Linked DNA regions of Caldimonas brevitalea. The protein of the gene in region 2 interacts with the protein of the main gene of each other region in a pairwise test. Links are inferred from orthologs where the notes say so. Each region holds a gene or a part of one and is shown on either strand. Other genes may lie near its edges.

Region 1 (3,529 bases), 890 kb from region 2 along the record:
CTGGTGGCCTTCGACGGCGTCGAGGGGCTCGACGTGGCCGGCCCGGCCAGCGTGTTCAGCAAGGCCGAGATGCTGCGTCCGGGCAGCTACCGCCTGCACATCGCCTCGCCGTGCGGCGGCACCGTGCGCACGAATGGCGGGCTGGAGCTGGCCAACACGCTCGGGCTGCAGCAACTGCCGGCCGCCATCGACACCTTGATCATCGCGGGCGGCGACGAGCCGGCACTGCGCACCGCCATCGTCGAGCAGAACGTCGCCGGCTGGCTCGCCGCAACCGCCCCTCGCGCACGTCGTATCGCCAGCGTCTGCACCGGCGCCTTTGCGTTGGCGGCGGCCGGGCTGCTCGACGGCCGCGAGGCCACCACCCACTGGCGTGTCTGCGATCTGCTGCAGACCCTGCGGCCGCAGGTGCGCGTGCAGCGCGAGCGCATCTATGTGCGTGACGGCCGGCTGTGGACCTCGGCGGGTGTCACCACCGGCATCGAGCTGGCGCTCGCGCTGGTCGAAGACGACCTCGGCCATGCGGTGTCGATGGAGATTGCGCGCACGCTGGCGTTGCCGATGCTGCGGGGCGGCGCCCAACCGCAGCTCAGTCAGGCGCTGCAGGCGCAGGCCACGGCGAGCAGCCGCTTGCGCGAACTGCTGGCGTGGATCGGCACACATTTACAGGAGGATCTGTCGGTCGAGGCGCTGGCCGCGCGCGTGCAGATGAGCCCGCGGCATTTCGCGCGCGAGTTCGCCGCCCAGACCGGCAGCACGCCGGCGCGCTTCGTCGAGCAGGCCCGCGTGGCGGCCGCCGCGCAGTTGCTGTTGCAGACGCACTGGACCCAGGAGCGGATCGCGAGCCACAGCGGCTTTCGCTCGGTGGACGCCTTGCAGCGGGCGTTTGCCCGGCAGCACGGTCAAACGCCGCAGGCCTACCGCAGCGCCGCCTTCGGCAAGCCCCGGTAGCGCTCCCGCGTCAAAGACGGGGCCGATCACGGCCGGGTGGGGGCCGCAGCCTGGCCACCGCCACGGCGGCGAGGACGGACCCTAGCGCCGCTGCGGCGGCACGTCGGTGCAGGTGCCGTGCGCGATTTCGGCCGCCATGCCGATGCTCTCGCCCAGCGTCGGATGCGGATGGATGGTCTTGCCGATGTCGACTTCGTCGGCCCCCATCTCGATCGCCAGGGCCACCTCGCCGATCATGTCGCCCGCGTGGGTGCCGACGATACCGCCGCCGAGGATGCGGTGCGTGTCCTCGTCGAACAGCAGCTTGGTGTAGCCCTCGTCACGGCCGTTGGCGATGGCGCGGCCCGACGCGCTCCATGGGAACAAGCCCTTCTTGACCTTGCGGCCCTCGGCCTTGGCCTGGTCTTCGGTGAGGCCTACCCACGCCACCTCGGGGTCGGTGTAGGCGACGCTCGGGATCACCCGCGCGTCGAAGGCCGACTTCTCGCCGGCCGCCACTTCGGCCGCCACATGGGCCTCGTGGACCGCCTTGTGCGCCAGCATCGGCTGGCCCACCACATCGCCGATCGCGAAGATGTGCGGGACGTTGGTGCGCATCTGGATGTCCACCGGGATGAAACCGCGCTCGTTGACGATCACGCCGGCCTTGTCGGCGCCGATCTTCTTGCCGTTGGGCGAGCGGCCCACCGCCTGCAGTACCAGGTCGTAGAGCTGCGGCTCTTTCGGGGCGCCCTCGCCTTCGAAGCGCACCAGGATGCCGTCGGCGGTCGCTTCGGCGCCCACGGTCTTGGTCTTCAGCATGATGTTGTCGAAGCGCGGCGCATTCATCTTCTGCCACACCTTGACCAGGTCGCGGTCGGCGCCTTGCATCAGCCCGTCGAGCATTTCGACCACGTCCAGCCGCGCGCCCAGCGTCGAATAGACGGTGCCCATCTCCAGGCCGATGATGCCGCCGCCGACGATCAGCATGCGCTTGGGCGTGGCGCGCAACTGCAGCGCGCCGGTCGAGTCGACGATGCGCTCGTCGGACGGCAGGAAGGGCAGCCGCACCGCCTGCGAGCCGGCGGCGATGATGGCCTGCTTGAACTTGATGGTCTGGGTCTTGCCGGTCTTGTCCTGGCCCTCGCCACCGGTTTCTTCGACCGACACGTGATGCGGGTCGAGGAAGCTGCCGTAGCCGCGCACCACCGTGACCTTGCGCATCTTGGCCATCGCACTCAGGCCGCCCGTCAGCTTGCCCACCACCTTGGCCTTGTGTGCGCGCAGCTTGTCGAGGTCGACGCTGGGGGCGCCGAAGCTGACGCCGATGTCGGCGAAATGCTGCACCTCGTCCATCACCGCGGCCACGTGCAGCATCGCCTTCGACGGGATGCAGCCGACGTTCAAACACACGCCGCCCAGCGTCGCGTAGCGCTCCACCAGCACCACCTTCATGCCCAGGTCGGCGGCGCGGAAGGCGGCCGAATAGCCGCCGGGGCCGGCGCCCAGCACGAGCATGTCGCACTCCAGGTCGACGCCACCGCTGTAATGGCCAGCAGCCGGGGTCGCCGCCGTGTCGGCCCGCGCCGCGCCGGGCGCCGGTGCGTACGACTCTCGCGCCTGCGGCTGCGGCGGCGCCGCTGGGCCGCTTGCAGCAGGCGCAGGCGCCGCGGCGGCAGCCTGCTCGCCCGCCGCCTCCAGCGTCAGGATGGTGCTGCCCTGGTTGACGACATCGCCGACCTTGAGCCTCAGCTCCTTGACCACCCCGGCATGCGACGACGGAATCTCCATCGACGCCTTGTCGGACTCCACCGTGATGAGGCTCTGCTCCGCCTTCACCGTGTCACCCGGCTGCACCAGCACTTCGATCACCGCGACGTCCTTGAAGTCGCCGATGTCGGGGACCTTGATCTCGATCACTGCCACACTCGACTCCTTACAGCATCACGCGGCGGAAGTCCGCCAGCACGGTGGCCAGGTAGGTGTTGAAGCGCGCCGCCGAGGCGCCGTCGATCACCCGGTGGTCCCAGCTCAGGCTGAGCGGCAGGATCAGCCGCGGCTGGAAGGCTTGGCCGTCCCACACCGGCTTCAGCGTCGACTTGCACACGCCGAGGATGGCGACCTCGGGCGCGTTGATGATGGGCGTGAAGTAAGTGCCGCCGATGCCGCCCAACGACGAGATCGAGAAGCAGCCGCCGGTCATCTCCGCCGGGCCGAGCTTGCCTTCGCGCGCCTTGGCCGCCAGCTCGCTCATCTCCTTGGCGATCGCGACGATGCCCTTCTTGTCGGCATCCTTGATCACCGGCACCACCAGCCCGTTGGGCGTGTCGGCCGCGAAGCCGATGTGGAAGTACTGCTTGAGCACCAGCTGCTCGCCGTCGAGCGAGGCGTTGAAGTCGGGGAACTTCTTCAGCGCCGCAACGCAGGCCTTGATCAGGAACGCCAGCATCGTCACCTTGACGCCGGCCTTCTCGTACTCCTTGTTGAGCTGGACGCGGAAGGCCTCCAGCTCGGTGATGTCGGCGTCTTCGTGGTTGGTGACGTGGGGGATCATCACCCAGTTGCGGTGCAGGTTGGCACCCGAGATCTTCTTGATGCG
Region 2 (3,633 bases):
CGGTGCGCGAGGCCAGCTCGCTGCTGCCGCTGGCCATCTGGCCCATGCTCTGCGCCACCGTGTGCGAACGTTGGCGGACATCGCCGACCACACGCACCAGGTTGCTCTGCATGTCCTCGAGCGCCGCGATCAGCTTGCCGACCTCGTCCTGCGCCGTCGACGACAGCGTGCCGCTCAGGTCACCCTGGGCAATCCGGTGGGCGGCGGCCAGCGCGGTCTGCAAGGGCCCGAGCGTCGCCTGGCGGATCAACCAGAAGCTGGTCGCCAGCACGGCGATGCCCAGCAGATTGATGAACATCACCGAGACCTTGATGAAATTCACGACTTCGGCCACCAGCGGGCCGAAGCGGTTGGTGTTGTCGAGCACCTGGTCCATGTCGGGCTTCAGCTTGGCCACCAGCTCCGGCGTCACGCCGCTGCCGGGTTCGCTCGCGATGATGTCGCGCATGCGGTTCAGTTCGACGATGTCCTTGCGCGGCAGGTCGATGACACCACCGAACCCGATCATGGAGATGGCGCCGCGCTCGATGGCGAACAGCTCGATGTCGACGTTCCCCGCGATGTCGCGCGCCTTCACGATGTCGCGCACCAACTCGTCGCGCGTCACCTTGTCGGCGGTCCGGGCGCCTTCGGAGACGCGGTCCATGGCCTGCTTCAGGTTCAGCACAGTCGCGACGTGGTCCCGCTCCATATAGTGAAACAAGGCAGCCTTGCCCAGCAGCCGGGTGCCGATCAGCACCAGCAGCGAGACGACCACAACGGCGATCAGGCCGAACTTGAATTTCTGACGGAGGGTAAAGCGATTCACGGCGGCGGGTCCGGTAGGGGAAACAAATGCCTGCCGCGGCATGCGCCGCGACAAGACGTCTCGCTCCCCTATATCGGCCGCCGCCGTAAGGGCTTGAGCCCGGTGTCGGGCTTAAGTTGTTTCCTGATGCTGCCGCGCGCCCGCGTCGGGCCGGTGCCTCAATCGACCGGCGTCAGCTTGGCCACGCTCAGCGCCAGCCACTTCATGCCGTGGCGCCCGAAGTTGATTTGCGCCCGGGCGTCGGCACCGCTGCCTTCGAGCGTGACGATCACGCCCTCGCCGAACTTGGTGTGGAACACCGACTGGCCGGTGCGCAGCGCGACACCCTCGGACGTCGCGACCTTGGGCGCCAATGTCTTCTCGCCCGCGCCGGCGGCGGAGCCCCGCCCCGAGCCGCTGCTCCAGGCTGCGCGGTAATCGCGCGCGTAGCCCGAGCCGAAGGCCTGCGCCTTGGGCGTGATCCACTTCAGCGCGGCCTCGGGCAGTTCTTCGAGAAAACGGCTCTTGATGTTGTAGCGCGTCTGGCCGTGCAGCATGCGCGTCTGGCTGTGGCTCAGGTACAGCCGGCGCCGCGCGCGCGTGATGGCCACATACATCAGGCGGCGCTCCTCCTCCAGCCCGTCGTAGTCCGACAGCGAGTTTTCGTGCGGGAACAGGCCCTCTTCCAGCCCGGTGATGAAAACGCAGTCGAACTCCAGGCCCTTGGCCGCATGCACCGTCATCAGCTGGATCGCGTCCTGCCCGGCCTGGGCCTGGTTGTCGCCGGCTTCCAGGGCCGCATGGGTCAGGAAGGCGGCCAGCGGCGACATGATCTCGCCGGTCTCGGCGTCGGGCGCTTGTTCGGTGCGCGCCACGGCCGGGGGGTCCCCCTCGGCGATGGTGCCGGGCGAGACCACCACGGCGCCGGCGTGCTCGTCGACCGGCAAGGCCACCGCGTCCTTGCCGAAGCCCTCCTGGGTCACGAAAGCCTCGGCCGCGTTGACCAGTTCGTCGAGGTTCTCCAGCCGCTCGCGGCCTTCTTTCTCGTTGCGGTAGAAATCGGCCAGCCCGCTGGCCTGCACCACGTGCTCGATGATCTCGCGCAGCGTCAGGCCGCGCGTGTTGTCGCGCATCGCGTCGACCAGCGTATTGAAGGCTGCCAGGTTGGCGCCGCCCTTGCCGGTGACCGCCCCAACGCTCTGGTACAGGCTGCGGCCGGTCGCCCGGGCGGCGTCCTGCAGCTGCTCGAGCGTGCGGGCGCCGATGCCTCGGGTGGGGAAGTTCACGACCCGCAAGTAGCTGGTGTCGTCGTTCGGGTTCTCCAGCAGCCGCAGATAGGCCAGCGCGTGCTTGATTTCGGCGCGTTCGAAAAAGCGCAGACCGCCATAGACCCGGTAGGGGATGCCGGCGTTGAACAGCGCACTTTCCAGCACGCGGGACTGGGCGTTGGAACGGTACAGGATGGCGATCTCCGATCGCGGCGTGCCGTCGCGGTGCAGCTGCTGCGCCTCTTCGAGCAGCCACTGCGCCTCGGCGTAGTCGCTGGTCGATTCATAGACCCGCACCGGCTCGCCCGGCCCCGCCTCGGTCCGCAGGTTCTTGCCCAGGCGCCGCGTGTTGTGCGAGATCAGCGCGTTGGCCGAGTCGAGGATGTTGCCGAAGCTGCGGTAGTTGCGCTCCAGCTTGATGACCTGCTCGACGTGGAACTCGCGCTCGAAGTCGCTCATGTTGCCGACCTGGGCGCCGCGGAAGGCGTAAATGCTCTGGTCGTCGTCGCCCACCGCAAACACGCTCGTCTCGGGCCCGGCGAAAGCCTTCAGCCAGGCGTACTGCAGCCGGTTGGTGTCCTGGAACTCGTCGACCAGGACATGCCGGAAGCGCCGCTGGTAGTGCTCGCGCAGCGCCGGCTGGTCGCGCATCAACTCGTAGGTGCGCAACATCAGTTCGGCGAAATCGACCACCCCTTCACGCTGGCACTGGTCTTCGTAGGCCTGGTAGATCGCTGCCAAGGTGCGGCTCTGCTCGTCGCGCACTTGCACGTCACGCGGCCGCAGCCCTTCTTCCTTGCTGCCGGCGATGAACCAGGTCACCTGCTTGGGCACAAAACGCTCTTCGTCGAGGTTCATCGCCTTGATGACGCGGCGTACCGCCGACAACTGGTCTTGCGAGTCGAGGATCTGGAAGCTCTGCGGCAGATTGGCGAGCTTCCAGTGGGCGCGCAGGAAGCGGTTGCACAGCCCGTGGAAGGTGCCGATCCACATGCCGCGCACAGGAATCGGCAGCATCGCACCCAGCCGCGTCAGCATCTCCTTGGCCGCCTTGTTGGTGAAGGTGACGGCCATCACGCCGGCCGGCGACACCTGACCGGTCTGGATCAACCAGGCGATGCGGGTGGTCAGCACCCGGGTCTTGCCCGAACCGGCCCCGGCCAGGATCAACGCCGGTCGGCTTGGCAAGGTGACGGCGGCGAGCTGCTCCGGGTTCAGGTTGTTCAACAACGACGTGGGCGCAGCGGGGGCGAAATCGAGACTCATGTCGCGATTCTAGGGAGGCGGGCGATGCCCCTTCCCGGCACACCGGGCCGCGATGAGTAGAATCAACCACCGGGCCCAAATTTTGGCGTCCGGTTTTTTGTTTGCGCGGCACCCTCCCCTGCTGGAGCCTGTGCCACCGCCCGCCCCGCCGGGGGCGCGGCGCGCCGCGCAGCCGGTTCTCCAAGTCAAGCGCTCGCAGCCTCGACGCCGCACTGCATCAACGCGGCGTCCTATCTGCTACTGGAGCGATCTCTGATGGAAATCTTCGACTACGACAACGTTCTGCTGCTGCCGCGCAAATGCCGCGTGGAA

Evidence for each region. Proteins that work in one complex are often made in the same cells at the same time.
Region 1: the proteins of AAW51_RS19275 (region 2) and lpdA interact in binary tests that used the Escherichia coli proteins (3 or more experiments, as listed by UniProt). The link is inferred for Caldimonas brevitalea from one-to-one orthologs.

The regions. Positions count from the first base shown.
Region 1 is NZ_CP011371.1:3,704,387-3,707,915, forward strand. Bases 445-3,329 are described here. They hold lpdA (dihydrolipoyl dehydrogenase), read right to left. Parts: upstream 2,857-3,329; coding sequence 1,033-2,856; downstream 445-1,032. Other genes in these bases: AAW51_RS15800 (GlxA family transcriptional regulator), read left to right, coding at 445-951; aceF (dihydrolipoyllysine-residue acetyltransferase), read right to left, coding at 2,867-3,329. In the rest of the region: more of AAW51_RS15800, read left to right, coding at 1-444; more of aceF, read right to left, coding at 3,330-3,529. UniProt on the Escherichia coli protein: Lipoamide dehydrogenase is a component of the glycine cleavage system as well as of the alpha-ketoacid dehydrogenase complexes.
Region 2 is NZ_CP011371.1:4,591,694-4,595,326, forward strand. Bases 645-3,633 are described here. They hold AAW51_RS19275 (UvrD-helicase domain-containing protein), read right to left. Parts: upstream 3,322-3,633; coding sequence 967-3,321; downstream 645-966. Other genes in these bases: AAW51_RS19270 (methyl-accepting chemotaxis protein), read right to left, coding at 645-808; AAW51_RS19280 (GMP reductase), read left to right, coding at 3,577-3,633. In the rest of the region: more of AAW51_RS19270, read right to left, coding at 1-644. UniProt on the Escherichia coli protein: A helicase with DNA-dependent ATPase activity. Unwinds DNA duplexes with 3'-5' polarity. Translocates on single-stranded DNA with 3'-5' polarity. Initiates unwinding more efficiently from a nicked substrate than double-stranded DNA.